Regions from separate parts of the Shewanella sp. ECSMB14101 genome, predicted to be linked through region 1. Evidence: predicted binding sites of a transcription regulator. Region 1 holds the regulator's gene; each other region holds the start of a gene.
What was found. The regulator MetJ, encoded in region 1, represses methionine synthesis genes. The targets are predictions, from matches to a motif close to TAGACGTCTAGACGTCTA.
Positions count from the first base shown of each region.

Region 1 (10,767 bases):
ACCATGGCAAGATTGACAATGGGCTCGATACACCTGTTCCCCGCGTGCTGGAGAATAGGCCTGCTCTGGCTTGGGAATGGCGGGAAATCCGCGGCCCGGCAATTTAGCGCGCTCATCCAGGCTAGTCGCCTTGGCAATCGCCTCTGGTAAAACAAAGTCCTCCCGCTTACCCCCTTTAAGCAATTCTTCATCACTCAGCTCAGGCACAGCCCCCGCTACGCCATATTTGTCCATCAGACCACTCATGGCCAACCAGTAAGAATAAGCCGACAGCGCCACCAATGGCTCACTGCCAGACTCGGGCGCCTTGCCATTCATCGAATAGGTAAAACAGCCCTGGATCCGCTCCTGATAACTGTTTACCTTATCGTTTTTCTTACGATAGGCCGGATAGGCCAGATAGGCGGCCCACAAAGGTGAAGCATTAGCCTTACGGCCGGCATCCATATGACAGTTAACGCAATTAAGCTCATTGCCCACATACTTACCGCGCAGCTGCTGCGTATTCACAAACAGCTGATACCCGAGCCGCACCTTGTCACCGAATGTGCCCTGGGGAATGGTCGAGAGCGCACGCATCTTGAGGTACTCAGCGTCAGGGCTTGGCGCCGCCAACTTCAATTCAGCCTGCTTATCTGGCAACTCCCCTGCCTGCACACTATTGCCAAGGGCGATTAAGAGTAAGCCGCTTAGTGTCTGACTCAATAGATTCCTGTTCATTACCGCCTCCTTTATTTCATCTTGGCAAAATAGTCGGCAAGTGCCGCTATCTCATCTTTACTCAGCTTATTGGCGATATGACTCATCATGCCATCAACATCCCCCTTGCGCGTGCCTGACTGCCAGGCCTCCAGCTGGCTCTTAAGATAACTGGCTTGCTGGCCCGCCAGACGAGGAAACTGACCACCACCTATCCCCGAGGGGCCATGACAAGTGACACAAGCAGGTAAAGTACGCTGCCAGTCCCCCTGATACACCAAGGTTTCGGCAACCGAATCAAAGGTGAGCTGACTGCCACGCGTGACTATTGTCGGTGCGGGCACAGGCTGCGCCGCGAAATAATCGGCGACCTGGCCAATGGCATCTCCCTGCACCGTCATCGCCATAGGCGTCATGGTCGGGTTTTGCCTGTCACCTTGCTGAAACAAGTGGATCTGCTTAGCAATATAGTCTGACGATAAGCCTGCAATTCGCGGCGCAATAGGCTCAATCCCCATCCCCGTAGGGCCGTGGCAACTACCACACAGCGCCGCTGCAGGCGGCATCTCATTGGCGGCTATCGCCTGGTTACTCAAAAAAAGAACAGTCACTCCGATAAGCATTTTGTACATATCAACCTCCTTATTAGCTGTGGTTAATCATAGGAGTAAAACCCCACTACGCATACTGGCAATAGGTATAAAAAAGCCCCGCTGATAAAAGCGGGGCCGGAGGTGATGACAAATGGATTATTTACCCGGTCTGACACCTAAGGTATGGCAGATGGCATAGGTCAATTCGGCGCGGTTTAGGGTATAGAAATGAAAATCCTTCACCCCTTCGCGGGACAACACCTTGACCATATCGATGGCCACGTTAGCGCCGACCATCTGGCGGGTCGATGGATCATCATCTAACCCCTCAAACTGCTTGTGCAGCCATCTTGGGATAGACACATTGGTCATGCCAGCAAAGCGTTTCAGCTGAGTAAAATTGGTCACAGGCAAAATGCCAGGCACTATCTCTACATCTATGCCGGCCGCCACGCAGCGATCACGAAAACGTAGATAAGATTCGACATCGAAGAAGAACTGGGTGATGGCGCGGTTGGCCCCGGCATCAATCTTTTTCTTAAGGTTAATCAGGTCCGCCTGGGCGTTAGGGGCATCGGGATGAACTTCTGGATAGGCCGCCACAGAGATATCGAAATCGGCCACAGATTTCAGCAAGCGCACCAAGTCATTGGCAAAACGAGTTGGCTTAGGGCTTCCCGCAGGGAGATCACCACGCAGGGCGACGATATCGCGTATACCCGAGTTCCAGTAGTGTTTCGCCAGCTCCACCAACTCTTCGTCGCTGGCATCGACTAGGGTCAGATGGGGCGCCGCCACCAAGTCTGTCTCTTTTTGAATACGCTCAATCACCCCATGGGTACGATCACGAACGCCAGAATTAGCACCGTAAGTCACGGATACAAACTTAGGATTAAGCGGCTCTAATCGTCTGATAGAGTTCCATAAGATAGTTTCCATCTCAGGTGTGGCCGGCGGGAAAAACTCAAAGGACACATTGATGTCACCATTGAGCTCAGACAAGCTTTGGTTTAACGAATTGGCGTGTTGTGCGTGGTGAAAAGCCATCTTAATTCCCTCAGACCTAGAGCAAAAATATTTTTAGACGTTTGGACGTCTATATGTCCATATACTAGAGAAACTCAGAGTGATGTCAAGCCTAAAAATTGACTCATTGCAAAACAATCTGTTTATAAGATAGTCCGAAAGCGAAACGGCTGACACAGGCAGGCCGATCTCACCGATTCATCCGGCGAAACCCACTGAAAGAGAGATAAAAAGAAGGAGATAAAAAGGTATAAAAAAGGCCGATGCACGCATCGACCCTTTAGATTACTCTTGTAGAAGATCCCGGCACATCTGCGCCAGATCTGACTGCACCGCAGCCGCCGTCACCTCGCGCCCGGCCCCCGGACCACGGATGATCAGCGGGTTATCCTGATAAAAATCACTGCGGATCACAAAGACATTATCACCCGGTGTCAGGTTGGCATAGGGATGACTTCTATCGACCCACTCAATTCCCACCTTAGCCTTAAGCTGCCCTTGTTGGCTGTCCAGCGAAGCGACATACCTGAGCACCTTGTTCTGCTCGGCGGCCGCCTGATACTGCTGCAACATCTCGCCATCGAGTTCCGCCATACGTGAAAGGAAGTCATCCAGTGGGATCTCAGCCAGAGACGCCGGCACTAATGACTCAAGCTCAATATCATCAAGCTCTATGTCATAGCCTATCTCACGGGCCAAAATCAACAACTTACGCTGCATGTCCCGCCCAGAAAGATCATCGCGTGGGTCCGGCTCGGTAATGCCCAGCCCCTTGGCTTCCAACAACAACTGCGAAAAAGGCTTAGTGGCATCATAGTGCTCAAACAGCCAGCACAGGGTTCCCGAGAAGATCCCGCCAACGGCCTCGATACTGTCGCCACTGTTATGCAGATCGTTGAGTGCATGTTGCACAGGCAAACCCGCGCCACAGCTAGCGTTATAGCGCCAGAACAGACGGCGGTTGCCCAGCTGCTGTTTCAGCTCCTGATAGAAAGCCAGCGGGCCAGAACCCGCCAGCTTGTTGGCGCTGACGATATGAATACCGCGGGCAAAGAACTCAGGATATTGCAGGGTGAGATCGGCGCTGGCGCTGATATCCAAAGCGATCAACTCATCGCAGTCCAGTGCCTGAAGCTGCTCAAACAGATGAGTGTATTGCCAGGCTGTACCTCGCTCTTCAAAGGCCTTTTGCCAGGTGTTAAGGTCGATATCTGTCTCACTGAGCAGCGCCTTCTTGGAACTCAGTAGTCCCACTAACTCGACGCTGACCTCCAGCTCCTTATTAAGCACAGGGCGAGCACGCTTAAAGAGATCGATCCAGGCTTCACCTATGTTGCCTATGCCCAGCAGCAGGACGCCGATGCGCTTACGTGGACCGGCGCAGCGTCTGTGCACCTTCTGAGTTAACAGATTCACCTGGGCCTTAGGCACTAAGGTCACCAGACTCAAACCATCGTTACACAGAGGATGCGCCTCTCGGCTCAGCAGGCGGGAAAAGCCGCGACGATAGAGGCTGGCATCGGCACTCACTAAGGCCACCAGGCCAAGATCGTCTCTAAGCTGCAACTCATCGATACCCAGCTCGTCAGTATTGGCTTCAAAAATCGCCTGGGCTTGCTTCTGATTCTCATGGGTAAAGGCCAGCTCGGCGCGACCATGAGCCAATGACCAATAGGCCAGTGGCGTCAGCCCTGCCCGGGCAAAGCAAGCCAGCAACTGCGGCAACTCGACATCTATGGTCAAGCTGAATAGGCTAACGCTCGCCAGACTGGTCACCACAGGGGCACTGGCCGACGAGCTCTTTGGCGCGATCAGGGTGAAGTCGGTATGGGGGGCATAACTTGAGCGCACCGCCAGGCTAACCTCGGTATCAAACAGAGGCTGCAGGGTACGATTGTGCAGCACAGGGGAGCCCAGATGCGCCAGGCGATTCGCCTCGGTCAGCGACATGCTCTTAAGCAACTTGGCATCATTAATTCGGTTGGGGTCAGCGTTAAACACCCCTTCGACGTCGGTCCAGATGGTGACTCGCTCGATATCTGCCAGACTGGCCAACAGGGTGGCACTAAAATCTGAGCCATTGCGACCAAGCAGCAGGGTATCACCCTGTTCATTGGCGCAGATAAAGCCGGTGATCACCAGACGCTCTTGAGGATGAGCCTCAAGCAGTGCCTGCACTCTTTGTCTCGACTCGTCTATGCGGATCTGCGGCACGGCGCCTTCATCGGCTACCAGCAGGGTACGGGCATCGACATCCGATGCGGCCACGCCAGATTCTCTCAGCAGCGCCGCCAGCAGACGCGAAGACCAACGCTCGCCGAAACTTACTACCTGGTTACGTTGATAGTCGTTCAGTTCATCCAGCGACAGCAGGCTACTCAGCTGCGACTTGTCGGTCGACAGGCGCTCTCTGAGGCTACGGGCCTGCTCATTGGAGAGCAACTGTTCAATCAGGTTTTGCTGGTAACTCACCAGCACCTGTAACTCCTCTTGCCATAGCTGATTTGAGTCACACAGCTCCAGCAAGCGGTATAAAAAATTGGTACTCTTACCCGCAGCCGACACCACGATCAAATCATCGCTGTGGCCATGAGTCAGTAAAATGTGAGCGACGCGGCGGTAACAATCTGCATCCGCTAAACTAGAACCACCAAATTTATGCAAATGACATCGTGTCATTTTATGCTCCTCAAACCCTTTAACTACTTACCGCGATAGCCGCTTCTAAACCGGCGAGTATACCTGCCACCAGATCCTCGCCATCTTCAATCCCTACTGACAAGCGGATCAGGGTATCTTTAACACCCGCTTCGCGACGCGCCTCTGGGTCCATCGCTCTGTGGGTCATAGTCGCAGGTACTGCCACCAGACTCTCCACGCCCCCCAGACTCTCGGCTACCGAGAAGTATTGTAACGCATCTAAAAAGGCAACGAGTGCCGATTCACCGCCTTTTAACTCAAAACTGAGCATTGCGCCGAAGCCCTTCTGCTGTCTAGCCGCAATTTCATGGCCAGGATGCTCGACAAGGCCCGGATAATACACTTTTTCTACCGCCTTGTGGTCACACAGCAGGGCCAAAACCTTCTGGGCGTTGGCCTGATGTTCACGAATACGCACCGAGAGAGTTCTTAATCCCCTCAGGGTCAGGTAGCTGTCAAAAGCCGAACCGGTCAGCCCCAAAGTATTAGACCACCAGTGCAGTAACTCGCCGACCTCAGGGTCTTTGGCCACCACGGCCCCGCCGACAACATCGCTGTGGCCGTTAATATATTTGGTGGTCGAGTGCACCACTATGTCGGCGCCGAGCAACAAAGGTTGCTGCAAGATGGGAGACAAGAAGGTGTTATCCACTACAACCTGCGCCCCAACCTGATGGCTCGCCTGTGCAATGGCTTCAATATCGACCACCCTCAGCAGCGGGTTAGAAGGTGTCTCAAGCCACACCATCTTAGGCGCTTGTGATAGCGCTTGGCGTAACGCGACATCATCGGTTTGATCCACTACGGCTAACTTAAAGGCACCCTTCTTCGCGAGGTTGGTAAAGAGTCGATAGCTGCCGCCATAACAATCATGGGGGACCACCAAGAGATCCTCAGGCCCTAGCAGGCTGGTCACAAGAGTGATGGCTGCCATGCCGGTGCAGGTGATCACACCAGTAGCCCCTTTTTCCAACTCGGCAATTGCATCGCCCAAGATTGAGCGAGTAGGATTGCCCGAACGACTATAATCGAATGCCCGCGGCTGTTGATGCCCTTCAAACGAGTAATTTGTCGACAGATAGATAGGCGGCACCACGGCACCATGCTGAGTGTCTGACTCTATGCCTTGTCTTACGGCGGCGGTGGCTAGTTTACGCTCTGTCATCTTCAACTCCTCAATTCGAATCTGGGCAGAGACCTCTGGCAAAAGAGATGTCTGGACGTCTAAATGTACCTAAGCCAACGGGTAGCGTCAACAACTTTAGACGTTTAGACGTCCAAACATTTAGAAATCTATTTGCAATTACCAAAAATTAGAGGCAATAATTTGACTGTATTTTGTAAGGGTTTAAAATCTGCACCGAATTTGAGAATTTACAGGTGAGTCAATGACTGAGTGGAATGGCGATTATATCAGCCCCTATGCTGAACATGGTAAGAAGAATGAGCAGGTAAAGAAGATCACTGTCTCTATTCCTCTAAAGGTGCTTAAGGTATTAACCGATGAGCGCACTCGGCGCCAGGTCAATAACTTACGTCACGCCACCAATAGTGAGTTACTCTGCGAAGCTTTCTTACATGCCTATACTGGCCAGCCACTGCCGCACGATGATGACCTGTCTAAAGATAAACCCGACAGCATTCCAGCAGAGGTAAAACGCCTAATGACCGAAATGGGCATTGAGTGGGAAGAGATGGAATAACACGGCCACACACTAATCGACAGAGGGATCGCTAGGCGATCCCTCTTTAGTTTTCACACTTAGTCTGGACTATCCCTGTGCCTGCACTTCCGCTCGATCCACAGATCTTAGCGCTCGCCTCGCTTATCGTCTTTGTCGGCGCTCTTACCCAGAGCCTTATCGGCTTTGGCATGGCGATAGTAGCCTCACCGTTACTTTATCTTATCGAGCCCTCATTGGTTCCGGCGCCCGTGATCTTAATGGGTTTCTCTATCGCCCTATTGACCCTATTTCGTGAACGCGGCGCCTTGGAGTTTAATGGGCTGCAATACGCCTTGCTTGGTCGAATCCCAGGTGGATTTATCGGCGCTGGTTTACTCTTGTTCGCCCCACAAGCTATCTTAGGACTCACAATCTCCATCATTGTCGCAATTGCCGTAGTGCTGAGCCTGCTCAGGGTTAGCCTGGTGGTCAATCGACGTTCTCTCTTTAGCGCTGGCGTGATTTCGGGGATCTTCGGCAACATAGCTGCCATAGGCGGTCCGCCATTGGCTATCTTACTCTCGGGCAAAGATGCCAAGCAGTTTCGCGCTGCATTATCGGCCTTCTTTATCTTCAGTTCCGCCATCGCCATGGTGATCTTAGGGCTGACAGGGCTACTTACCCCGCAACACTTTTACTGCTCGGCCTTACTACTGCCCTCAGTGCTGCTTGGTTATCTGATGGCAAACCGACTCGTCGGACGCATAGACAAACAAAAGACCCGCATGATGACGCTTATTCTTTGTAGCCTGAGTGCTATCCTATTGGCCGCCAAGTCGATAACGAGTCTGCTATAAAATAGAAAAAGCCGGCAATATTGCCGGCTTTTCGATTATCGCTACCTTAGGCTAAAAATGATAAGAAGTTTGAATCACGCCGCCAAAGGCATCGTCACTGCCCACTAAACCGGTAAGATCTAAGTTAAAGAAGCGCCCTATGGTAAAGCCCGTACCTAAGCTATAGAGGTTACTACTGGTATCTTTCATATCGTGACGATAACCCAATCGCAACGCAAACCAATCTGTGGCTCTCATTTCACCACCTATGCGCCAATATTGTGTTTCACCCAGCTCGTCAAAGCGCTTATGACCGTTGAGATCCACATCGGACGTCAAACTGAACTTATCCCAATCATAGGCAACACCTAAGGTGTATAAGGCCTCGATGCGATAGGTAAACTGACGCCCCAAGGTCTCAACGGTATCGAGCTTCTGACTCACCAAGTTGCGTCCAGATAGGCCCAGAGTTAAGCCTTCTATGGGCTGCATGGCCACGCCGATATCCAAGTTAAACACGCTTTCATCGTTGCGATACTTGTTGTCGTCAAAGTCATCGACATCGTAGTTATTAGCACTGACCACATAGTTATAGGTATCTATACGCTGAAGCTTGGGAGAAATCCCCACCGCTATCGGCATATTGACTATCGAGAGTGGAAAGCTCAAGGCAAGCCCAAGGTCTGAAATAGCCCCCGCCACCACGGCGCCCTGTGAGTCTAAATCGGTCACCTCTGGAGGATTGTTGGGATCCAGATTCGTCAAGGAATCGATATCGCTCTGCTCTATCACTGCCACGCTCGCCACATCTATATATGTCTTATAGAAAATCGACATGGGCATACGCTTAGTCGGCAGCACCACAGAAAAACCCAGTCCCACCTTGGCGTAAGCGTTCTCGCCATCGAGTGCCTCTAGATCGGAAATCAGCAGATCTCGAAAACTGCTTATGCCCGTCACGTCACCGGCATCGATGGCGGCTTCAAGGCTGTCATAGGAATCCTGCAGGGCGTCAAACTTATCAATGAGGTCATCGAGGCTGCCCACTTCGGCCCCCAAAGCCGGTATCATCACGGCACCACTAGAGTACTTAGGAGCATGAATAGCTAACAGAGCAGGGTTGATAAAGGCGGCACCTTCGCGGTTAGATGCCGCAACCCCGGTTCCGCCCATGGCATCGCTCCTAGCCTCGCTATAGAGAGAAGCAGCAGACGCCACAGAGACATGGCAAGACAATAACACCGCAATAGCCAAGCTAAGGTATTTCATATCATTCACCCCATTCATTATTCTTGTACTTGCTCTAAAAAACTGACCAAGCTGTATTTAAAGATAGACCATGCCCTCAAAACAGTGACTGCAAAACGGGACAATTTAATAATTTTTTTCACCCCTTTTTAGCCCCAAGCGCCTACAACAATATTTTGCCGACAAACCTGCTCTGCGACTTGAGTTATTGAGCGCATTGGCTGAGCTAAAACAAGTCTAAATACCTATTTAGAGGGTGCTTAAATAACAAAGTGTGATCTTAACCACTCCAATTATTGCTTGGCTTTTCTCGCTAAAAAACAAAAACAAACAATATTTTTCAACAACTTAAGCAACATCCATTAGACTTTTATCCATGATATTTTTATCAATTAGATTTATTTCATGAAGGTGATCAACATCAAATTTACAACTGCCCATTTTTGGTAAATTTTCCAACAAGAAACAAGCATTTTGTTTCATGTTAATAAATCGCTCACAGTAGCGATTAAGGAAAAAGATGATGAAAAACCTAACCAAAATCAGCACCTGTTTACTACTCGCTTTCTGCGTCGGCGGACAAGTCTACGCCGTCGATGGCGGTAACCCTAAGAAAGGCAAACATCTCTACAAAAAAGAGTGCAAAGCCTGCCACAGCAAGGGTGATGCCGCCGGTGAACTCACTCCTATGAGCAAGACCATGAGCCAGTGGGACCGCTTCTTTAAACGCGATATGCACAGCGCTCAACCTGAAGTATTTAAAAACCTCTCCGACAAAGAGCGCTTGGATATTCAGCAATTTTTATACGACCACGCGGCCGATTCCGATCAACCACAAACTTGCGGTTAACCACAGTTTCGTAATCGAAGCGCTCATTCACTGCTCCCGATGAGCGCCTAAGGAGAGATTCACATGCGTACTCTACTGTCTATACTGATCGCTAACGCCCTGGCTATGTCAGGCACAGCCTATGCTGTCGATAGCGACGCACAAAAATTAGCCGAACTGAAACAACAACTTGCCGACCTTACCGAAGAGATTGACGATATCAATAGCCGCGTCGACAAGAACGAGCGCCACACTGCTCTCGACCGACTTGAAATCACCGGTGATTTCCGTACCAAGGCCCATTCATTGCATTACCAAAATGTCACCTGGAACCCTGCAATCAAGGTAGACTTTAATGATTTTGGGGCTAAAGCCATGTCTGGTGCCTTTGGTATGCCTAACGATCCCGACTCCCCGCTGGGACAGATGATGGCAGCCAATCCGGAGCTCGCCGCGGCCTTCCAAAGCGGTATGCTGCAAGGCGTGATGCCTTACGTGCTGGCACCTAAAACCACACAAGACATCAACAACGATATCTTCTACACCACGCGTCTCAGATTGAACCTCAAGGCCAAGGTATGGGATAACGTCAGCTTTGCTGGTCGTCTCAGCATGTACAAAAACTGGGGCGACTCAACGGGTGTTCAGGTCTTCGATTCATGGCGCTCTTTCACCATGGATGGCACCAATAGCGGTAACACCAGCGGCGATTGGCTAAGGGTTGAACGCGCCTATTTCGATTGGAAAAATATCGGTGGCAGCAACACCTACCTATCTATTGGTCGTCGTCCATCTACCTATGGCCCACCAACCCAGTATCGTGAAAATGAGAAACGCGGCGGCACACCGTCTGGCCACCTGGTGAACTTCAACTTCGACGGTGCGACCCTGGGCTACAATCTCGGTGAGATCACGGGTATCGAAGGCCAAGTCGTACGTTTCTGCTACGGCCAGGGCTTCGAATCCCAGTGGGGTAATGGTGAGATGTTTGGCGATATCGTCACTAAAGACACCCACTTAGGTGGCTTTAACATCGATGCCATCAACGACGGTAATCACTTCCTGCAATTTACCCTGTTTGGTGCTAAAGACATTAACGACGGCTTCAAGGGCACTATGGCCTTCCCAACTCAGCTTGCGGGAATCTTTGCCCCTACCATGTACCAGGACAT
Region 1 is NZ_JSFF01000007.1:18,991-29,757, forward strand. It holds gene NY07_RS07830 (c-type cytochrome) at 1-720, opposite strand, end outside; gene NY07_RS07835 (c-type cytochrome) at 732-1,322, opposite strand; gene metF (methylenetetrahydrofolate reductase) at 1,449-2,339, opposite strand; gene NY07_RS07845 (bifunctional aspartate kinase/homoserine dehydrogenase II) at 2,604-4,997, opposite strand; gene metB (cystathionine gamma-synthase) at 5,017-6,183, opposite strand; gene metJ (met regulon transcriptional regulator MetJ) at 6,407-6,721, shown strand; gene NY07_RS07860 (sulfite exporter TauE/SafE family protein) at 6,799-7,539, shown strand; gene NY07_RS07865 (conjugal transfer protein TraF) at 7,591-8,787, opposite strand; gene NY07_RS07870 (c-type cytochrome) at 9,287-9,616, shown strand; gene NY07_RS07875 (DUF3373 domain-containing protein) at 9,680-10,767, shown strand, end outside.

Region 2 (10,767 bases), on a different contig from region 1:
CACCCAGATCGATCACCTCATAGCCGTTACAGGCCAGCACCACCCCGACGATGTTCTTGCCGATGTCGTGCACGTCACCCTTTACCGTGACCATGAGGATCTTGCCGTTGGACTGCCCCTCGACCTTCTCGGCTTCGATAAAGGGGTTGAGGTAGGCCACGGCCTTTTTCATTACCCGCGCCGATTTCACTACTTGAGGCAGGAACATCTTACCCGAGCCAAATAGGTCGCCGACCACGTTCATGCCGTCCATCAGCGGGCCTTCGATCACATCCAGTGGACGAGTGGCCTGCTGGCGCGCCTCTTCGGTGTCTTGGTCAATAAAGTCGGTGTTCCCCTTAACCAGGGCGTGTTCCAGACGCTTGTTGACCGGCCAGCTGCGCCACTCAAGATCTTCTTTCTTGGGGCCAGCGGAGCCGTCGCCACGGTACTGCTCGGCGATCTCCAGCAGCTGCTCTGTGTTGTTAGAACCTTCAACCGGGCAGGGAAGATTTAGCACCACAGCCTCAACCCTGGCCTTCAGCTCGGGATCGATATCATCATAGATCGCCAGCTGTCCGGCGTTGACTATGCCCATGTCCATCCCCGCCTGGATGGCGTGGTAGAGGAACACGGCGTGGATCGCCTCGCGCACCGGGTTGTTGCCGCGGAAAGAGAAGGAGACATTCGATACCCCGCCGGAGATCATCGCATGGGGCAGGGTGCGCTTGATCTCGCGCGTTGCCTCGATGAAGTCCACCGCATAGTTGTCGTGCTCGTCGATGCCGGTGGCGATGGCGAAGATGTTAGGGTCGAAGATAATATCTTCTGGCGGGAAGCCCACTTTATCGACCAATACCCGGTAGGCGCGGGTACAGATCTCTATCTTGCGCGCCATGGTGTCGGCCTGACCGACCTCGTCGAAGGCCATGATGATGGCCGCCGCGCCGTAGCGTTTTACCAGGGTGGCCTGCTCGATAAACTTCTCTTCGCCCTCCTTGAGGGAGATGGAGTTGACCACCCCTTTGCCTTGAATGCATTTGAGTCCGGCTTCGATCACCTCCCACTTGGAGGAGTCGATCATGATAGGTACCCGGCTGATATCTGGCTCTGAGGCGATAAGGTTGAGAAACTTCTGCATCACCTCGACGCCGTCGAGCATCCCCTCATCCATGTTGATATCGATGATCTGGGCACCGTTCTCTACCTGATCCCGGGCGACCGACAGCGCCTCTTCGTATTCGCCTGTCTTGATCAGCCGCAGAAACTTGGCCGAGCCGGTGACATTGGTGCGCTCGCCCACGTTCACAAACAGGGAGTCAGCGTCTATGGTTAGGGGCTCCAGTCCCGACAGGCGGCAGGCTACGGGCAGTTTAGGCAATGTGCGGGCGCTGTGTTTAGTGACAGCCGCGCGGATCACCTTGATATGCTCAGGTGTGGTACCGCAGCAGCCGCCGATAATGTTGAGCAAACCTTCCTCTGCCCAGGGGCCTATCACCTCGGCCATCTCCTCTGGCGTCTCATCGTACCCGCCAAACTCGTTGGGCAGGCCAGCGTTGGGGTGGGCGGAGACATAACACTCGGCGATCTTCGACAGCTCCTCCACATAGGGACGCAGTTCTTGTGGGCCCAGGGCACAGTTGAGGCCGATAGAAAGTGGCTTCACATGGCGCAGCGAGTTATAGAAGGCCTCTGTGGTCTGGCCCGTCAGCGTGCGGCCCGAGGCATCGGTAATGGTGCCTGAGATCATGATAGGCAGGCGTTGACCCAGCTGGTCGAAGACCGTTTCGATGGCAAACAGCGCCGCCTTGGCGTTGAGGGTATCGAAGATGGTTTCTACCATGATGATGTCGGCGCCGCCTTCTATCAGGGCCTCGATGGACTCGATATAGGCGCTGACTAGCTCGTCGAAATGGATATTGCGATAGCCGGGATCGTTGACATCCGGGCTGATGGAGCAGGTGCGGTTGGTGGGCCCTAGTACCCCGGCAACATAGCATTGGCGACCAGTTGCGCGGCTCACCTCGTCGCAGGCGGTGCGGGCGAGGCGAGCGCCCTCTAGGTTGATCTCCCGTGACAGCTCCTGCATCTCATAGTCGGCCATGGCCACACGGGTAGCGTTAAAGGTGTTGGTTTCTATGATGTCGGCGCCAGCCTCAAGGTAATCCTTGTGGATCTGTTTAATCAGCTCAGCTTGAGTCAGCACCAACAGGTCGTTGTTGCCCTTAAGATCGCAGGGCCAATCGGCAAAGCGCGCGCCGCGAAAGTCGGCTTCTTCCAGTTTATGGTTCTGGATCATGGTGCCCATGGCGCCGTCGAGGATCAAAATTTCGTTATTGAGTCGCTCGCGGATCGCGTCGTTAATCTGTCTTACGTTTTGAACAGGGGATGGGGTCGCCATAACTTTTACCTACTTCAACTGACCTATTGCCTAAACTGACTGCGTCTAGCTCATCGACGCACTATTTTTGTTTTTGGATGTATAAACGTATAGACGTCTATACTAATCGACTTATAATACCCAGGGCAAGTCAAATGAGTATAAGCGTAAACCCGGATGAAATTCGAGAGCTGCGCCGCTGCGTCCTGTTTAAACTGCATTGTATGTAAAGGCCGGCAAAGATATTTAATTTGAAAGTTTTTCAATGTGTTAATTGTCCGGCGTTGCCAAGCTTATTGCCATAAGGGTATGCTGCTAGCGACTTAACTTGAAAAGGTTTAATGCTGCGGATATGACGCAAACGACACTCTATTTGATGCGACACGGCGAATGTGAAGGCGGTAACTTGCTGAGGGGGCACAGCGATCTGCCCCTGACCGAGATAGGTTTTGCTCAGATGCAACTCGCCTTTGCCAAGCTGCCGGAGCCGGTAGACAGGGTGATCAGCTCGCCGCTTAAGCGTTGCCGCGTGTTTGCCGAGCATTTGACCAGCAAGAGTCAGATCAAGGTGGCGTTAGATGCTGGTTTAAAAGAGATCTATTTCGGCCGCTGGGATGGTCAGCCCATTCCTGAGCTGCACGCCGAGCATGGCGCTGAGTTGAGCGCCTATTGGCAAGATCCCTGGGAACATCCCTTGCCTGAGGCTGAAACCATGGCGGCCTTTGAGCAGCGTATCGACGAGATGGTCGAGCAGTTGGTACATCAGCATAGCGGTGAGATTTTGCTGTTGATCACCCATGGCGGGGTTATCCGTCACTTGATGGCCAAGGCCCTTGGGGTAGAGCGAGCGGTAGGCTTCTACACCCAGCTAAGCCTGAATTACGCCAGCGTGGTTAAGATAAGTCATTACCGCGACAAGGGGGGGGAAGGCTACTGGCGATTGCACTGGCATGACGCCGAATAAGCCATGAACTAACTTGTGTTTCGCCTTGTCTCTTGGCGGAAATACCGCATAATAACCGGGCGCAGGGACCGCCTGCGCCGGGAGTAAGGTGTCGAGATCCCACTGGGAATAACTCGGACTTAATAGGGAATTGGGGAGGCCAAGTGCCGTTAGCCCAAACTGTGCCCGCAACTGTGAGTGTGCTGCCAGGTCGTATCATCGCCCGGGTCGCCACGAGTCAGGATACCTGCCTACTCTCTAACTACTATCTCAAGCGGGTGACTTGAGGGAGCGAATAGATGAATACAATCGAAGGGCCAACTCTGGTCCCAGGGCTGCGTGCGCAGCCATGCTGCTTGCGAGGAATGCCTTGGTGAGCCAAGAAGCGAGCGCGAGTGGCGAGCAAGGCCCAAATAGCCTGGGCCAGAATAATCAAGGTTTAAGCAGCCAAACGAGTCACACTAGTCTGAATGAATCGAGCAACTGTGCGCCTGTTCTCTCGGTCAATGAACTCGGCTGGCACTGCGGTGAGCGGGATATCTTATCTCAGATCAGCTTAGATCTTCCCCAGGGCAAGATGCTGGGGATCATAGGCCCTAACGGCGCCGGTAAATCCACCCTACTGCGTTGCCTCTATCGTTTTCTTACTCCGAGTCGCGGCGAGATCAAGCTGTTTGGCCAACCCATCGCCAGCCTGAGTGCCCGGGCATTTGCCCGTGAGGTCGCCGTAGTGCTGCAAGATACGCCGCAGCATTTCGACATGACCACGGCGCAGCTGGTGGCACTTGGGCTGACGCCTCACAAGAGCGCCTTTTCGATGACGACCCCCGCCGACAAGCAGGCGGTGCGCCGCGCCTTGGAGACAGTGGGCTTAAGCGATCGCGCCGGGCAGGCTTACGAGTCCCTTTCGGGCGGTGAGAAGCAGCGCGCTTTGATCGCCCGCGCCATAGTGCAGCGCCCTAAGCTATTGATCCTCGATGAGCCAACTAATCACCTGGATATCCGTTATCAGATCCAGATCCTCGAACTGCTGAAGACTCTTGGGGTGACAGTGGTGATCTCTATCCATGATCTGAATCTTGCCAGTGCCATGTGCGATAAGCTGTTGTTGCTCGATCGCGGCTGGGCCGTGGCTCAGGGGACGCCTAAGCAGGTGCTGAGTGAAGCCCAGATCGCCAACACCTTCGGTGTCTGTTGTCAGGTGGCGCCTCATCCCCAGCATGGTAATCCGCAGATCCACTATTTCTATGGTTATTACGGCGAGCAGGCCCAATCTCACGGTGAGCAGGAGGCAAATCATGTTAAGCCTTAACCGTGGCGATCATAGCGCCAGGCGCTCACTGGCGCTTGCCTGCCTGGCGCTCTTGACGCTGGCGACGCCTATTTTGGCGGTGAGCTTCGGCGCCGCCGAGATAGGCGTGATCGAGGTGCTCGAGCTATTGCTGGCTAAATTGAGCGGCGCCGATCCTGGCGGCGTCACAGCTAGGATCGTGCTGGAGCTACGTCTGCCGCGCATCTTGCTGGCCTTTATCGCTGGCTTCGGTCTGGCCATCGCCGGCGCCGTGTTACAGACGGTGACCCGCAACCCTTTGGCCGACCCCTATCTATTTGGTATCTCCTCGGGTGCCTCCTTTGGCGCCGTGGTCGTGATCACCCTGCTGGGCGGCGCAGGTGGTGCCCTGGCCAGTATCGGCTTGCCGCTCGGCGCCTTTATCGGTGCCAGCCTGGCGGTGCTTATGGTGCTGGCCTTGTGCGGCGCCAACTTGAGCACCCAGATAGAGCGTATGCTACTTTCCGGCGTGGCGATCTCCTTTCTGTTTGGGGCGCTGGCCAGTCTGATGCTCTATTTCTCCGGGCCGCAGTCGGCCGCCGCCGTGCTGTTTTGGAGCCTGGGCAGCTTTGCCAAGGCGAGTTGGCAGATGCTCTGGTTGCCCTGGGTCCTAGTGTTGGGTGCAACGGCTATCTTGCTGTTGCTCAAGCGGCAGATTTTGGCGATCAAGGCAGGAGATGAGACGGCCCATACCTTAGGGATCCAGGTGCGGCGCCTGCGACTGATCAGTCTGCTGCTCTGCTCGTTAATCACCGCCGTGCTGGTGGCCAACTGCGGCGGCATAGGTTTTGTCGGCCTGATGGTGCCCCATATGGTGCGCCTCCTATTGCCTGGCCGCTTCGCCCTGATGTTGACGGCCTTGGTGGGCGGTCTGTTTATGATCTGGGTGGATGTGCTGGCCAGGTGCCTGCTCAGCTATCAGGAGCTACCCGTGGGCATTATTACCGCGGTGATCGGTAGCCTGTTCTTTTTGTTTATTTTAGGCGGTAAGCGCCGTGGTTAGGCAAAGGTCCCCTATCGGGCGCCAGTGTTGTCAGCCAATCATAGAGGTTAAGCAGTATGTTTGAGATAGTCGGAGTCAGTGGCGAATTTGATGCCAAGATCCAGCAGCGAATCGATAGCAAGACCAAGCCGCTTGGCGCACTGGGCCAGCTGGAATCTTTAGCGCTGACCATAGCTCGGGTATTGGGCCCTGACAACCCGCAGATAGTCCATCCTACCTTGTTGGTGTTTGCCGGCGATCACGGCATCGCCGCCTCGGGCGTCTCCATTGCGCCCAGTGAGGTGACGACGCAGATGGTGATGAATTTTCTCTCTGGCGGCGCGGCGATTAATCTTTTTTGTGCCCAGGCTGGGGTGACCATGGAGGTGATCGATTGCGGCATCGCCAATGAAATTGCCGACCAGCCTAGGCTGATTAACCAAAGGCTCGGGGCTGGCACTGGCGCAATACATAGAGAGAGTGCCATGACCCTGGGGGCGGTGAAACAAGGCTTTGCCATGGCCAAGGAGCGAGTGGCGCTGCACCATGGGCGCGGTTGTAACCTAATCGCCTTTGGTGAGATGGGCATAGGCAATACCAGCTCGGCGGCGGCCATTATGGCGGCGTTGCTGAAGCGCGAGGCAGCCGAGTGTGTCGGTCGTGGAACAGGTATAGATGCCGCTACCCTGGCGCGTAAGCAGCTGCTGGTCGAACAGGCGTTGCATCTGCACCGCGAACAGCTCGGCGATCCCTATGGCGTGCTGGCCAGCCTGGGCGGCTTCGAGATAGTGCAGATGACAGGCGCCATATTGGCGGCGGCTGAGCTTAAGATGCTGGTGTTGATCGATGGCTTCATCGCCACCGCGGCGGCTCTGGCGGCGGTGACTATCGCGCCCCAAGCCCGAGACTATATGATCTTCGCCCATGAGTCGGATGAACGGGGTCATAAGCTAATGCTCGAGCACCTTAATGCGCGGCCTCTGCTCTCTTTGGGGCTACGTTTGGGTGAGGGAACCGGCGCCGCGCTGGCGGTGCCGTTAGTGCCGGCGGCGGCCAAGTTTTATAACGAGATGGCCTCACTCGAAGAGATGGGCATAGAGATTTAGCGGCAATAACCATGTAACGGTTACGGCAAGTAAAAGGATGAGGTTGGGATGTTTGCCAGAGAGTTAACCCTGTTTTTTATCGCCATGGGCTTCTTTACCCGGATCCCCATGCCGGCCTGGGTGCAAGTGGATAGTGAGCGGCTCAATCAGGCGAGCCGCTATTTTGCCTTGGTGGGCGTAATGGTAGGCGGGATCTGCGCCCTGGTCTATGGCCTGAGTACCAAAGTCTTACCCAGCAATATTGCCATCTTGATGGCCATGCTCACGGGGTTGCTGCTGACCGGCGGTTTTCACGAAGATGGTTTGGCCGATACCGCGGACGGATTCGGTGGTGGCTGGCGCGTGCAGGATAAGCTCACCATCATGAAAGATTCCCGCGTCGGTACCTATGGCGTGCTGGCGCTGGTGATGAGCCTGCTGTTTAAGTTTGTGCTGCTCAGTGAAATTGCCCTGTTTGATGGCGATCTTGTGATGGCGGCACTGGTGGTGGGCCACTGTTTGAGCCGCCTGCTGGCGGCTTCACTGATCTTTACCGAGACCTATGTACGCGATGATGACACCAGTAAGAGCAAGCCTCTGGCGCAGTCACAGACGCTGAATGAGCTGGGGATCCTGCTGCTGACCGGCATAGTGACTCTATGGCTGAGTGGCATCGCCTCGGCGCTCTCTCTCTGCCTGGTGCTACTGGCAGTTCGCCAGCTGCTGGTGCGCGGCTATCGGCGTCAGATCGGTGGCTATACCGGAGATGTCTTGGGGGCAACCCAGCAGGTGAGCGAGCTGGTCTGTTACCTGTTTATTCTGGTGATCAGCCTATGATCCATCTGGTGTTAGGCGGCGCTCGCAGCGGCAAATCACGATATGGAGTGGCCTTGGTGGCCGACTATGTGGCTAAGGGCTATGAGTGTCTGTTTGTGGCCACGGCTCAGGCGCTGGATGAGGAGATGGCCGCGCGTATCTCCCGCCATCAAACGGAGCGAGCCCAGGATGAACTTCCCTGGCAGATGCTGGAATGTCCGCTGGCGTTGAGTGAGTGTATCGAGGCCAATGCCCAGGAGAATCGGGTGATCTTAATCGATTGCCTTACCCTTTGGTTGACCAATCAGCTACTCGAAGGAGATGCTTGGTGTGACGCTAAGGCGGCGCTGCTGCGCGCCCTAAAGACGGCCCCAGGGGCTATTGTGCTGATCAGTAACGAGGTGGGCTCTGGCGTGGTCCCAGGTGATCCCTTGAGCCGACGCTTCGTCGATGAGGCGGGCTGGCTACACCAGGCAATTGCCGAGTTGGCCGACAAGGTGGTGCTGGTTTGCGCCGGACTGCCACTGACGCTCAAGAATGCTGACGCTTAAGGATGCGGCGAGTCAGGCCGCCAGGGGATAGGAACTAACAGCAATGACAATGGATAACCCAAATAAGCAGTTTGATGCTGGTCAGCCGAGCTCTCAGCAGGCGGCTATCTTGATGGTGCAGGGCACCACCTCGGATGCGGGTAAGAGCACCCTGGTGGCGGGGCTATGCCGCTATTTCGCCCGTCAGGGAGATAAGGTGGCGCCCTTTAAGCCGCAAAACATGGCGCTCAACAGCGCCGTCACTATAGATGGTGGCGAGATAGGCCGCGCCCAGGCGCTGCAGGCCGAGGCCTGTTATCTGGCTCCCCATACAGACTTTAACCCGATTCTGCTCAAACCTAACTCGGATACCAGCTCGCAGGTGATTGTACAGGGCAAGGCGCTGTCGCACATGGACGGTAAAGCCTATTTCGGCAAGGATAGTCAGGGCTATCGTACTAAGGCGATGGCGGCGGTGCTCGACTCATTGTCGCGCCTAAGAGAGCAATATGCGCTGATCTTGGTGGAAGGAGCGGGCAGCCCGGCGGAGATCAACCTGCGCGAGGGGGATATCGCCAACATGGGCTTTGCCGAGGAGGTCGACTGCCCGGTGATCCTAGTCGCCGACATCGACAAGGGAGGCGTATTTGCCCATATCGTAGGCACCTTGGAGTTACTGTCTGAATCGGAACAGGCCAGGGTTAAGGGCGTGGTGATCAACCGCTTTCGCGGCGATATTGCGCTGTTACAGCCGGGGCTGGATTGGCTGGAGGCCAGAATAAACAAGCCTGTGCTTGGTGTCTTGCCCTACCTTAAGGATCTGCATCTTGAGGCGGAAGACGCCCTGGATGCCCGTCAAGTGAGTGCTAGCAACGCCCGTTTTCGGGTGTTGGTGCTGGTCTTTCCCCGCATCAGCAACCACACGGATTTCGATCCCCTTAGGCTGCATCCAGAGATCGACTTTCGCTATCAGACAGTCACCGAGGCCTTCGATGGCACACCGCCACAGGCGGATCTCATCATACTGCCCGGCAGCAAGAGCGTGCGTCAGGACCTTGCTACCTTGGTGGAGCAGGGCTGGGATCGCATGCTTAAAGCGCACTTAAGATATGGTGGCAAGGTGATCGGCATCTGCGGTGGTTATCAGATGTTGGGGCTGGCGATTGAAGATCCCCAAGGGGTCGAGGGTGAGGCGGGTGAAAGCGATGGCCTGGGGCTGCTGCCCATAGTGACCGAGTTGACGGCCAGCAAGCGTCTGGCCCAGGTGAGCGGTAGCCTGCACTTGCAGGGCGAGACGGCGCCAGTGACTGGCTATGAGATCCACTGTGGCCGCTCCAAGGTGCTGTCCTCGTCAAAGCATCCCTTGTCGCTTGAGGGAGATGATGGCAAGCACTTTAGCGACGGTGCAGTGTCGGCGGATGGGCAGATCTTGGGCAGCTATCTGCATGGCCTGTTCGATACCCCCGCCGCCTGTGAGCTGCTACTGAGCTGGGCGGGACTGACACAAGCTGCGGTTATCGACACTCAGGCAATTAAGCAGGCGCAGTTAGATCGCCTGGCCGATACGTTGGCCGAACATCTGGATATGACACGCGTAAGCGCACTGCTGCAGAGAAACCGCTAAAGGGCGACTGGAGCAAATGAATTATTTACAGGGGAACAGGATGAGCAGTGACAAGCAACTAGCGGACAAGGCCGAGCGTCATAAGGCGCGCCAGCAGAAGGTAAAAGAGGCAGTCGACGCCAAGATCGCCAAGGCCCAGACCGAAAAAGGGGTCTTGCTGGTGATGACGGGGAACGGCAAGGGGAAGACCACGGCGGGCTTTGGCAATATCACCCGCGCCGTGGGTCATGGCAAGAAGGCGGCCGTGGTGCAGTTTATTAAGGGCAACTGGCCCTGCGGCGAGCGCGCCGTGTTAGAGCAAGTTGGCGTCGAGTTTCATGTGATGGCCACGGGCTTTACCTGGGAGACCCAGGACAGAGAGAAAGATACTCTGGCGGCGCTGAGCGCTTGGGAGGCAGCCGAGACTCTGCTGAGCGATGACACCATAGACATAGTGCTGCTCGATGAGCTCACCTACATGGTGAGCTATCACTACTTGGACCTGGACCGGGTGCTGACCGCGCTCAAGAATCGTCCGCCCATGCAGCATGTCATCATCACTGGGCGCGCCTGTCATAGGGCGATTTTGGAGCTGGCGGATACGGTGAGCGAGGTGCAGCCCATAAAACATGCTTTTGAGGACGGAGTTAAAGCCCAGCTCGGCTTCGACTACTAAAAATTGCTATTGCAGTGCTCTATTGCGGCGTTGCGTCCTCATTCACGGCTCGCCTACCAGTAGGTATGTCTTCGCCGTTTATTGCGGGGCGCCTTGCACTAGAGCACTTCATGACGCAATTTGGCTTTCTGCCTGTTTGCTCCTGTGGCGGTATTGTCTGCGCGGGCTCACCCAATCACATACTCATGTATGCTCATGGGCTGAGCCAGCTTGACGGCTTAGCCACAGAAGCAAACAGATTAAAATTCTCCTGCGGTGATCGGCTGGATAGATATTAATAAAGGGAAAATGAATCGATGAAGATAAGGGTTAGGCTGTGGCTGATGTTGGCCTTGTTGCTGTGCGTGCCTGGGCTTAAGGCGGCGCCTGCGAAGCGGATCATCGCTTTGTCGCCCCATGGGGTGGAGATGCTGTTTAGTATAGGGGCGGGGGATAGGGTGGTT
Region 2 is NZ_JSFF01000017.1:41,121-51,887, forward strand. It holds gene metH (methionine synthase) at 1-2,380, opposite strand, end outside; gene NY07_RS13555 (histidine phosphatase family protein) at 2,712-3,323, shown strand; cobalamin riboswitch at 3,392-3,571, shown strand; gene NY07_RS13560 (ABC transporter ATP-binding protein) at 3,769-4,614, shown strand; gene NY07_RS13565 (FecCD family ABC transporter permease) at 4,601-5,635, shown strand; gene cobT (nicotinate-nucleotide--dimethylbenzimidazole phosphoribosyltransferase) at 5,692-6,720, shown strand; gene NY07_RS13575 (adenosylcobinamide-GDP ribazoletransferase) at 6,769-7,536, shown strand; gene cobU (bifunctional adenosylcobinamide kinase/adenosylcobinamide-phosphate guanylyltransferase) at 7,533-8,066, shown strand; gene NY07_RS13585 (cobyric acid synthase) at 8,116-9,669, shown strand; gene cobO (cob(I)yrinic acid a,c-diamide adenosyltransferase) at 9,710-10,324, shown strand; gene NY07_RS13595 (cobalamin-binding protein) at 10,621-10,767, shown strand, end outside.
Region 2: a site for MetJ is predicted at 2,463-2,480, ahead of metH (methionine synthase). Genes of this name have one in related genera too.

Region 3 (10,767 bases), on a different contig from region 1:
GCTGCCTATCGAGCTGACGGTTACCGAATTTTGGATGGTACATGCCCTGGCCAAACACCCCGGACATGTACGCAGTCGCCAAGCGCTTATGCAAGATGCCAAGATCTATGTGGACGACAGCACCATCACCTCCCATGTAAAGCGGATCCGTAAGAAATTTATTAGCCAAGATCCTGAATTTGATTGCATAGATACCGTATATGGCATGGGTTATCGCTGGGACAACCAAGACTAAGCATGTTTAATCTGCCCATCGGCCTGCGCACTAAGGTCGCCATCCTCTCCCTGTTTCTGCTCTGCCTGCCTTGGTTGGGCTACCAGTATGTATGGGAGATGGAAAAGTACCTGCGCTATGGTCAGGAAAAAACCTTGGAAGGGACCACACAGGCGCTGGCCACCGCGCTACACGAACGCCCTAAGCTATTCGACAAACAAGCCAGTTTCCTGTCACAGGTAAAAAAAGGACGGGATCTCTACGCCTATCCTTTAAGCGGTCCCATACACCTAGATGGTAAATTAGGCGAGTGGCAAACCAATCGTCATCGCGCCCTGGTTTATGGCGCCGACCACCAGCTATTTAAGGCCGATGACGGCAAGCCCCTTAATGTCAGTTTTACCCATATGGTGGGTAAATACGCCGGTTACCTATACGCCTATTTCGAGGTGACCGATCCTAAGGTGATCTACCGCGGCACTAACAGCCTGAGAATCGACAATAACGACCATCTGGCCATCGCCACCTTGGCGCCCGATGGTCATTTTCGCCGCTATATCGTCGCCACCATACGCGATGGCTGGATAAGTGCCTTCGAACTGCCCGCCGACCCCAAGCGATCTCAACCGGTTACTCCAGAAGTGCGCATTCAGGGCAAATGGCTCAAAACCGAAAAAGGCTACAACATAGAACTCAGAATGCCGCTGGAGATGGTAGGCAGCAAGCTGGGCTTTGCCATCGTCGATGTCAACGACAGGCGTAAACGCAATGTTGAGGCGATTGTCGGTACTTCGGCCACCGACGATGTCACCAAGCTAGGCACTGTGCTTGTACCTTCGCCAGAAATTGAAAGCATCATCAAGGGGATGAGCCATAACAGCTCACGGATCTGGGTGGTGGATCGCCATGGCCGGGTATTGGCTAAATCCGGCGATATCTACAGCAGCACCAATGTCTGGGCGCAAACCGCCACAGAACAGACACCCGACAGCTTCTGGGGGCGATTTAAGCAAAACTATTTGCATCCCCTCTACTACCGCATTTTGACCACGCCGCCGAAACATTTTGTCGACTCCCTGAAAGACTCGACCGTATTGGAGGGCAGCCATATTCGCAAGGCCTTAGCCGGTCAGTTTGGCTCCACCTGGCGCCTGTCGCCCGATGGCAAGGCGGTGATCCTCGCCGCCGCCAGCCCCATCTGGATCGATAACACCGTCATGGGCGTGGTGATCGCCGAGGAAACCACCCACGGCATCCGTACCCTGCGCAACAAAGCGCTCGAGAAATTGTTCAACGTGATCTTAACCGTAATGAGCATGGGCACCCTGGCGCTCTTCTTCTTCGCCTCCAGTATCTCCAGCCGTATTCGCAAGTTACGCGATGACGCAGAGCAGGCGATCGACAGCCAGGGACGGATCAGAAAGGCGATTATCGGGTCAAAGGTGCGCGATGAAATTGGCGATCTTAGCCGCAGTTTCGCCAGTATCGTCAGCCGTTTGGGCCAATATACCCATTATCTGGAGAATATGTCCTCCCGTCTGGGCCATGAACTGCGCACGCCGGTGGCCGTGGTTCGCTCATCGCTTGAGCACCTCAACAGCCAGGGACTGCCGCCTCAGCATCAAAAATATGTGGACAGAGCCCATGAAGGGGTTAGCCGACTCAATATGATCCTCAATAACATGAGTGAAGCGACGCGCCTCGAAGAAGCCCTCACCGATGCCGATGTCGATAACTTCCCCCTCGACAAGGTGATCGCCGGCTGTATGCAGGGCTATCAGATGACCTACCCCAATCAGCGCTTTGAACTGGAGATCGATAAGGAGCCGATGCCGATGCGCGGCGTGCCTGAATATATCGCCCAGTTAATGGACAAGCTGATCGCCAATGCCATCGAATTTAGCCAGCCTGAAACGCCCATCAAGGTGTCACTCAAAGCCAAGGGCAAACAGGCACTGCTGTGCGTCAGCAACCAAGGGCCATCTCTGCCGGCGAACATGGGCGAACAGATCTTCGAGTCCATGGTCTCGGTACGCGACCAGAAAGTGCAAGACAAGCCTCACTTAGGGCTAGGACTCTATATTGCCAGGCTGATCACCGATTTCCACGACGGCAGTATTCGCGCCGAAAATCTGATGCAAGACAATCAAGCCATAGGTGTCGCTATCCACATCCGTCTGCCACTTAAAACCCAATAGATGCAGGCCGATTTGCCAGGGTAAACACATAAGTAAATCTCACTTTCATTTAGCCGTATAGATGTTAAGATGGCTGCATTGCCTAGCCAAGATGAGTAGATGGGATGAAAAAAGAGACCAAGATAGTTAGCGTCGGCCGTGACAAGAAATGGAGTAAGGGGGTGATCAATCCCCCGGTATTTCGCGCTTCCACCGTGGTATTCGACACCATAGAAGAGATGCGTTACGCCACCAAAAACCGCGCCAATGGCGAGATGTTTTATGGCCGCCGCGGCACCCCTACCCACTTTGCCTTTCAGGCGGCCATTGCCGAACTTGAAGGTGGCGTGGGCACCGCGCTCTATCCCTCTGGTTCAGCCGCCATATCGGGCGCACTACTCTCTTTTCTCAAGGCAGGCGATCATCTCTTGATGGTCGACACCGCCTATGAACCCACACGGGATCTGTGTGACAAGCTGCTCAAAGGCTTTGGCATAGAAACCACCTACTACGACCCGCTGATCGGCAAAGGTATTGAGGCGCTTATCCGCCCCAATACCAAGGTACTGTTTCTTGAGTCTCCCGGCTCTATCACCCTAGAGGTGCAAGACGTGCCGACCTTGAGCCGCATTGCCCATAAGCATGGTCTGGTGGTAATGCTGGATAACACCTGGGCCTCCCCTATCAACAGCCGTCCGTTCGAACTGGGGGTCGATATCTCCATTCAGGCCGCCACCAAATATATTGTTGGCCATTCAGATGTGATGCTGGGCACCGCAACCGCCAACGAGGCCCATTGGGAGCAGCTTAGAGAAAACAGCTATCTCATGGGGCAATGCACCTCGGCGGACGATATCTACCTCGCCAGCCGTGGGTTGCGGACCCTTGGGGTTCGCATGGCGCAACATGAAAAAAATGCCCTTAAGGTTGCCAATTGGTTGGCTACGCGCCCAGAGGTGGATCACCTGCGTCACCCCGCCTTTACCACCTGCCCTGGGCATGAGTTTTTTAAGCGTGATTTCAGCGCGTCTAACGGCCTCTTCTCCTTTGTACTCAAGCAAGGCAACATCAAGTCGATCACCGCCTTTGTGGAAAACATGCAGCACTTTAAGATGGGCTTCTCATGGGGCGGCTATGAAAGTCTGATTCTGGGTGTTTTTGGTATCGACAAGCTGCGCACCGCCACTCAGTGGGACAGCAGCAAACCCCTGATCCGCTTGCATGTGGGGCTAGAAAACCCTGACGATCTCATCAAAGATCTCGAGGCCGGCTTTGAGCGCTATAATGCGGTATTAGATGGCCGCAACGAGTAAGGCATTACCTAAGTCAAGTAAGGCATTGCCTGCGTCTTCGCCATAGCGATTAAACAGTGGCAACTCAACTGCAGCAATTACACTGGCGTAAATAACCCACAGCAAAACGCCGTCAAAGATGACGGCGTTTTGTTTTTGGCTCAACTTATTTTGGTTCTACTTATTTTAGTTTGACGCTGGCTGTCCATTTGCTGAGCCACTCGTTTGCCAAGCCTGTGTGCCATAAAGCGGCACGGTGGACAGGCTGTGTTTATGGCTGCCATCAGTCTCCTTAGTCGAATAGGAGAGGTAAATCAGCGTCTGGTTATCAGCGTCATAGATGCGTCTCACCTTTAGCGACTTAAACAGTATGCTTAGAGATGCCTTAAACACCACCTCGCCCTTTGGACTCTTGTCGATGTTGGCGAGATCCCCAGGCAATATAGGCCCGGTTTGACGACAAGCAATCCCCATATCTGAAGGATCGGCAAAATCCAGATTGGCCTCGACACGACTAATATGACAGGTCACGCCAGGGATCATAGGGTCACGGCGCGCTTCGATGATCACATCTTTAGTGGTAAACAGGCCCAGGCTCACCTTACCCACATCATCACCGCAGCCACTGAGTACAAATAGCGCCGCGACGCCCGCCAGCCGAATTAATGCTTTCATGCTTACTCCATCTCTTCTTAGGAAAACAGCTTTTGAGCCCAGCGCGTCAGACCTGCTGTCACACTGCCAAAATGATCGCCTACCACTATCTCTGTCTCAGGATACATCTGGGCGATCTTTTGATAAATCGCCGGGCTCTTGGCCGTGCCGCCTGTCACATAGATAATATCTGCCTGTGTGGCTGCCTGGTCCATCGCCTGACGCATTAGCGATTGGATCAGGCTAACGGGTTGTTCGATAGCCAGGCTAAAGCGCTCAAGGTCGACATCGGCATTAAGCGCCGGGTCGATATACTCCAGGGTAACACAGGTGGCTGGCGCGTCCGACAGCGCAATCTTGGCCGCTTCGGCGCTGCGTACCAAACGGTAACCCAGTTGCTCCACTTGCACTTTTAGCAATCTCGCCAAAAGATCGGCACGCGTAGCGTCCTTGATAAGCTCCTCAATCATCTTGCGGCTCGTTAAACTGGCAAAATCACGCTGAGCACTGATGTCGTTAACCGCCACCGCATTCCAAAATGGCTGACTCGGCACCGGCAGTCCATTCACCATATGGGAACCAAGCCCCAGGTGCTGCATAAAGGCCTTCATCGCCAGGGCGATATCCAGATCGTTTCCGCCGATACGTTGACCACTATGACCGAGAAAGTCTTCACTACGATCTGCCTTATTGATATGAGATGGTCCCATCTTCACCACTGAGCAGTCGGTCGTGCCGCCACCGACATCCACCACCAACACTGTCTTATCTTGGTTAAGACTGGCCTCAAAATCCATACCCGCAGCCAAAGGCTCAAACAGAAAACTCACCTGCTCAAACCCGGCGCGTTTAGCGGCCAGGGCTAAAATGGCTTCGGCCTGACGATTACTCTCCTCACCGCCTATGCCTTGAAAATTCACCGGACGCCCGATCACGGCATGAGTGGCAGTGCCGTGAGCCTGGAGCTGCTTATCAGCCAGTTGTTTAATATGCATCATCATCAGGGTGACGATATCTTCAAATAGGGCGATTTGGTCTACTCGCAAGCCAGTGGCACCGAGAAAAGATTTGGGCGAGCGTACATAAAAGCCCTCTTCGGGCATATCCAGATAGTGCTGCACCGCCTGCTCACCGACAAACACCGCCTGCTCGTCGCTATCAAGATCCAACGCCTGACGGGCGTGGCGTGCGCGGCTTAACTGAGCCGAACGAAGCTTGGCATAATCCGCCTTAAAATCGCTCGCAAGCGCCTGATACACAGCTTCGCTGATCAGTTCCCGATCGAACGCATACAGGGTCGATACCAGATAGTGAGAATCCCCCGCAAGAGGCAAAAGCTGCACCTTGCCATCCAACATCACACCAACGGCGCAGTTAGCGCTGCCATAATCGAATCCAACAAACATGCTTAGCGGCTCCCGCCCATCAAAAAGCCGAGAAAAATAACACACTGAGCTGAAAAGACAAGCAAAGGCGGCGCGCAAAATCGACTAGACTTAAATAAGTCATAAGGAGTCGCTATGCGGGTTTGTGTTGGGCGCATCATACGTTTAATAACTCTGTTCCTACTAATCGTACTGAGTCTGGGTCAGGCTATGCCCGAAACGAACACAAACGCCTCAACCGTCTCATCTGAGCCACAAGTTAAAGCGGTGCCACTGATGCGTTTTAGTGGCGCCATAGGTCCCGCCATCGCCGAATACCTAGGCAGTGAGATCCAACATGCCAACGAGCTACTCGTTGCTGAGCGCCCGCCGTTGCTGATCATTGAACTCGATACGCCTGGCGGCTTAGTGTCAAGCTTACGCAGCATTAACCAAGCTATCCTCAGCTCCAAGGTGCCTATCGCCTGTCTGGTCGCTCCTTCAGGGGCTAGAGCCATGAGCGCCGGTACCTATATGCTATACGCCTGTCATATCGCAGCCATGGCACCCGCCACCACTTTGGGCGCCGCCACACCTGTACAAATGGGAATGCCCAGCCAAAATGAGAAACCATCAAACCCAAGGGACAAAGATCCAGCCAAAGGAGATGACAGCAAGCAGCTGGGATCTAACGACAACGCCATGACCCAAAAGATACGTAACGATGCCATCGCCTATATTCGTTCCCTCGCCAACTTAAGAGGCCGCAATGTTGAATTTGCCGAACAAGCGGTGAGTGATGCCGCAACGCTCACTGCCACAGAGGCTCTGGAGCAGAATGTGATCACCCTGATGGCAAGTGACGCTGGTGAACTCCTGACAAAACTCGACGGTATGGAAGTTGTTTTAGACGGCGAGCCCCATAGCTTCAACCTTAAGCAAACAAGGCTAGTGCCCCACGAACAAAGCTGGCGAAGTCACTTCATCGCCACCATTACCGACCCCAACATCGCCTATATCCTGATGTTAATCGGTATCTATGGCTTGCTGCTTGAATTTTATAGCCCTGGCGTAGGTATCGCAGGCGTCATTGGGGGCATCTCCCTTCTGGTCGCCCTCTACGCATTTCAGTTGTTGCCCATCAACTATGTGGGCTTGGGTCTTATCCTGTTAGGCATAGCCCTGATTATCGCCGAGTCTATGGTGCCGAGTTTCGGCATTCTCGGCCTTGGCGGGATCGTCGCCTTCGCGCTGGGATCCCTGTTTTTGATCGACGCCGACGGCGGCGACCTCGCCATCTCGCAGCCATTGATAGCGGCAGTAACCGTCACCGCAGCAGGCTTTTCTCTCTGGGTACTCTCAAGTCTGTGGAAAACGCGCAAGGCCGCCAATGTCAGCGGCGATGATCTCATCATAGGCGCCATGGCTACCGTGGTCAGTGGATTTGAACACTATGGTCTGGTCAGGCTCAACGGCGAATGCTGGCAGGCCCGCTGTGACACTCACACCCAAACAGGGCAAACCGTCATTGTGCAGGGCCGCGAACGACTCACTTTAATCGTCGCCCCCATACCTAGCCCTACCGAGGCAAACCCGCCTCAGGACTCCGGAGGTCGCTAATGGAAACCTTTACCTACGATACGCAACTCTTTTTCGTCGCGCTTATCTTCTTATTGCTAACATTGCTGCTAAGCGCCTTTAAGATATTGCGAGAATATGAGCGTGGAGTGATCTTTATGCTGGGCCGTTTCTATCGCGTCAAGGGACCCGGCCTCATCATAGTGATCCCGTTGATTCAACAGATGGTACGGGTCGATCTGCGTACTGTGGTGATGGATGTCCCCACTCAGGATGTGATCAGCCGTGATAACGTCTCGGTACAGGTCAATGCAGTGATCTATTTCAGAGTGATCGATGCGCAAAAGGCGATCATCAATGTGGAGGATTTTCTGCAAGCCACCTCACAGCTTGCCCAGACCACGCTACGATCTGTGCTGGGGCAACATGAGCTGGATGAGATGCTGGCCAACCGTGACATGCTCAACACGGATATTCAATCTATCCTCGACAACCGCACCGATGGCTGGGGAATAAAGGTCTCCAATGTCGAGATAAAACATGTAGATCTTAACGAAACCATGGTACGTGCTATTGCTAAACAGGCCGAAGCTGAGCGGATCAGACGTGCTAAGGTTATTCATGCCTCAGGGGAAATGGAAGCCTCAACCAAGTTAGTTGAAGCGGCACAAAACCTGAAAAAATCCCCCAACGCCATCTTACTGCGCTACCTGCAAACGTTAACGGAAATCGCCGGCGAGAAAAACTCCACCATCCTATTCCCCTTGCCAATGGATCTGCTTAAAGGGGTCATGCGCCGCTCGGCCGAAACTGACGAAGCGGCGGAGAAAAAGCCTCGGGACTAATGGCCGAAGCGAGTCACTTCAAAGCGATTGAGGAGCCGATGCACCAGATAACAGGCCATCAGGGTTAACACTATGGCGCCAAAAATACTGGAAGCCCGATAGAGGCTGCTATAAAAAAGATCATTTGATGGCGTCAGGTTTTGCCCATAAAGCGTCCCTAAGGTAGTCATAGCACCAAACCCGACACCCGACCCCATCGCCTCGGTCACGTGAGCCTGGCTGAACAGCAGGGTCACTAACCAAAACAGCGGCAGCAAGAGCAGCAACTCATGGGACCAGGTATAGAGGAACAACTGCATTAAGAGACCACAACTCACTCCAAGTACAGTCCCTATGGCGCGGCGCCTGGCATAACCTAAGGCGCCATTCCAATGCATGGGAAAAAGTAACATTAAGGTCGTCCCTTGGGCTGCCAGGGAGTCCCGCAGATCAAACACCTGAAATACCACAAAAGATAGGGTGGCGATAGTCGCCCCCATCAACGCCTCGTGACGCATGCGGTGAGGAGCCTTGGGAATGGCCGCCATCGGCGCCCGCTCTTCAACGTCAGGAAACAGATACATCATCAGGTAAGCGATCAAAATGGAAATGCCACAGCCCATAAAGTTGTTGATCGCCAACTCGGTCACATCGGTATCTGGATAACTGGCAAAATGAAGCATGATGCTTAGGCTAATCACCCCGGTGGCACCAAATAGAAACAGGCTCCCGCGGGACATACAGGCAAAACGATAGAGAAACAGCAAGAAGGCTACCATGGACATCACCAAAGGGTGTGAGCCCAAATACTCGGCAAGCAGCGCCACTTCTATGATGGCGATGGCCGAGGAGGCCATCACCTGTCGCACCGCATGCAGCGACATTTTAGGTAAGATCCCCAGCATCAACATGGGCAGTACGGTAAAGAACACCCCATAATTGAACTCAAGCACCTTACAGCAGAGAAACCCCAAAGTCGCACCGGTAGCGATTCGCAGACACTGACGCAGATCGTTAGCGCTTAAGGCATGATGACGAATTAACACACAACGCCCCTAGTAGATATAATGCAGCAGGCTGATGAATTTTATCTGCAGCTTGGCTAAGAACTCATAGATCACGTTACTAGGCTGAAGTTGCACCGTCGCCTTGGCACCCGCCGGCAGTGTCATGGTCACATCTGGCGCCAACTGGAGGTGAAGACGAAAACGCTGAGCATCACGCACCCAACGATTGGATTCTGTCGGAGTTGCCAGGCGTCCATTGGCATCAAATTGCGCCTGACTGACACCAGCATCGACACTGCTTACACTTGCCTGAAACAGCTCACCAGGGCGGCCATCGAAAGCCACCAGCGCGCTTGCACCTGGGTGAACATTTCGCAGGTTTTTCTCACGAAAATCGGCAATCACATCGACATTATCGAGCAGCAGTGCCATCACAGGCGTAGACTGGTTCACCATGTTACCAGAGGCTAACTGCACGTTAGTGACCACACCATCATGCTCGGCACGGATCTGGGTATAGCTCAGGGCCAGCCTGGCCTGAGAAAGACGATTCTGCGCTTGACGCAACTTAAGGTTATCTTCTCCAGCCTGACCTCTTAGTGTCTTAACCTTGGCAAGCTGCGCCTTGGCAGCCAAGAGCTGTGAACGACTGGCTTTCACTTCTGTTTGCGCCTGATCGATCATCTGTTGTGACACGCTCTGATTGGCATAAAGAGATTGCACACGTTTGGCCTCACGCTGCTTAAGTGCGTAGGCGATCTCCTTGGCATTCACCTCAGCGTTAGCCGCCGCGATGGCCGCATCCAGTTCAGCGTTATCTTGTCTGGCCTGCTCCAGCGCCAGTTCAGCCTGCTCCTGAGCCAGCAAGAACGGCGTCTTGTCCAGGCTGAACAGTAGATCCCCACGCTTAACCTTCTGGTTATTAGCAACCTCAACCGCTACAACCCTACCACTCACCTGAGGAGCTACCTGGGTAATGGTACGAGTGGCCATCGCCTGGGTAGTCAAAGGCATCTTAAGATCGGCAAACAAAAAGTAGCCAAACAGCATAATAAAGCCAATACAGGCAAACTTAACTAAACGGGCAAATTGCTGATCCGGTGTCATTGTCTTTATTTTTCCTCTTTGGTCATTGTGTGTGATTGTAATTTTCTCGTGGCGTTTTCACTGATACGGTTAAGGACAAGCTCAAAAACCTTGAGCTCCTCTGGGCTGATCCCCTGATAGAGTTCGGCGCGCAGATCGATAATGCGCTGACAAATGAAGGTCAGCAGATCTTGCCCTGCCTGTGTTAAGGAGACGCGTCGGACCCGCTTATCATGCTCACAACAGTGGCGCTCGATAAGCGACTGCTGTTCTAGCTGGTTTAAGGTACGCATGAGCGAAGCCAGCTCAATCTCAAGGGCTTCGGCAAGGGCTTTCTGGCTCGTTTCCTGACCCATACGAAAGAGCTTCCAAAGCACGCTCCAACGACTATGGGTTAAGCCCAAAGGCGCCAGCTCAACATCGGCGACCATGCGCCACAATCGCGCCAATCTGGCCACGCGCTCGGCATTAGATGACTCAGTCCAATCTCTGTCTTGATCTGTCATATTGGCTCTCCTTGCGAGGTTATGACGCTTGACATATTACTTAGCAGGCTAAGCATTGTATTTAT
Region 3 is NZ_JSFF01000004.1:90,289-101,055, reverse strand. It holds gene pdsR (proteobacterial dedicated sortase system response regulator) at 1-235, shown strand, start outside; gene pdsS (proteobacterial dedicated sortase system histidine kinase) at 238-2,412, shown strand; gene NY07_RS05350 (cystathionine beta-lyase) at 2,517-3,704, shown strand; gene NY07_RS19505 (hypothetical protein) at 3,684-3,848, opposite strand; gene NY07_RS05345 (CreA family protein) at 3,870-4,358, opposite strand; gene yegD (molecular chaperone) at 4,376-5,743, opposite strand; gene NY07_RS05335 (NfeD family protein) at 5,858-7,321, shown strand; gene NY07_RS05330 (slipin family protein) at 7,321-8,124, shown strand; gene NY07_RS05325 (DUF2955 domain-containing protein) at 8,121-9,149, opposite strand; gene NY07_RS05320 (HlyD family secretion protein) at 9,159-10,217, opposite strand; gene slyA (transcriptional regulator SlyA) at 10,223-10,702, opposite strand.
Region 3: a site for MetJ is predicted at 2,463-2,480, ahead of NY07_RS05350 (cystathionine beta-lyase). Genes of this name have one in related genera too.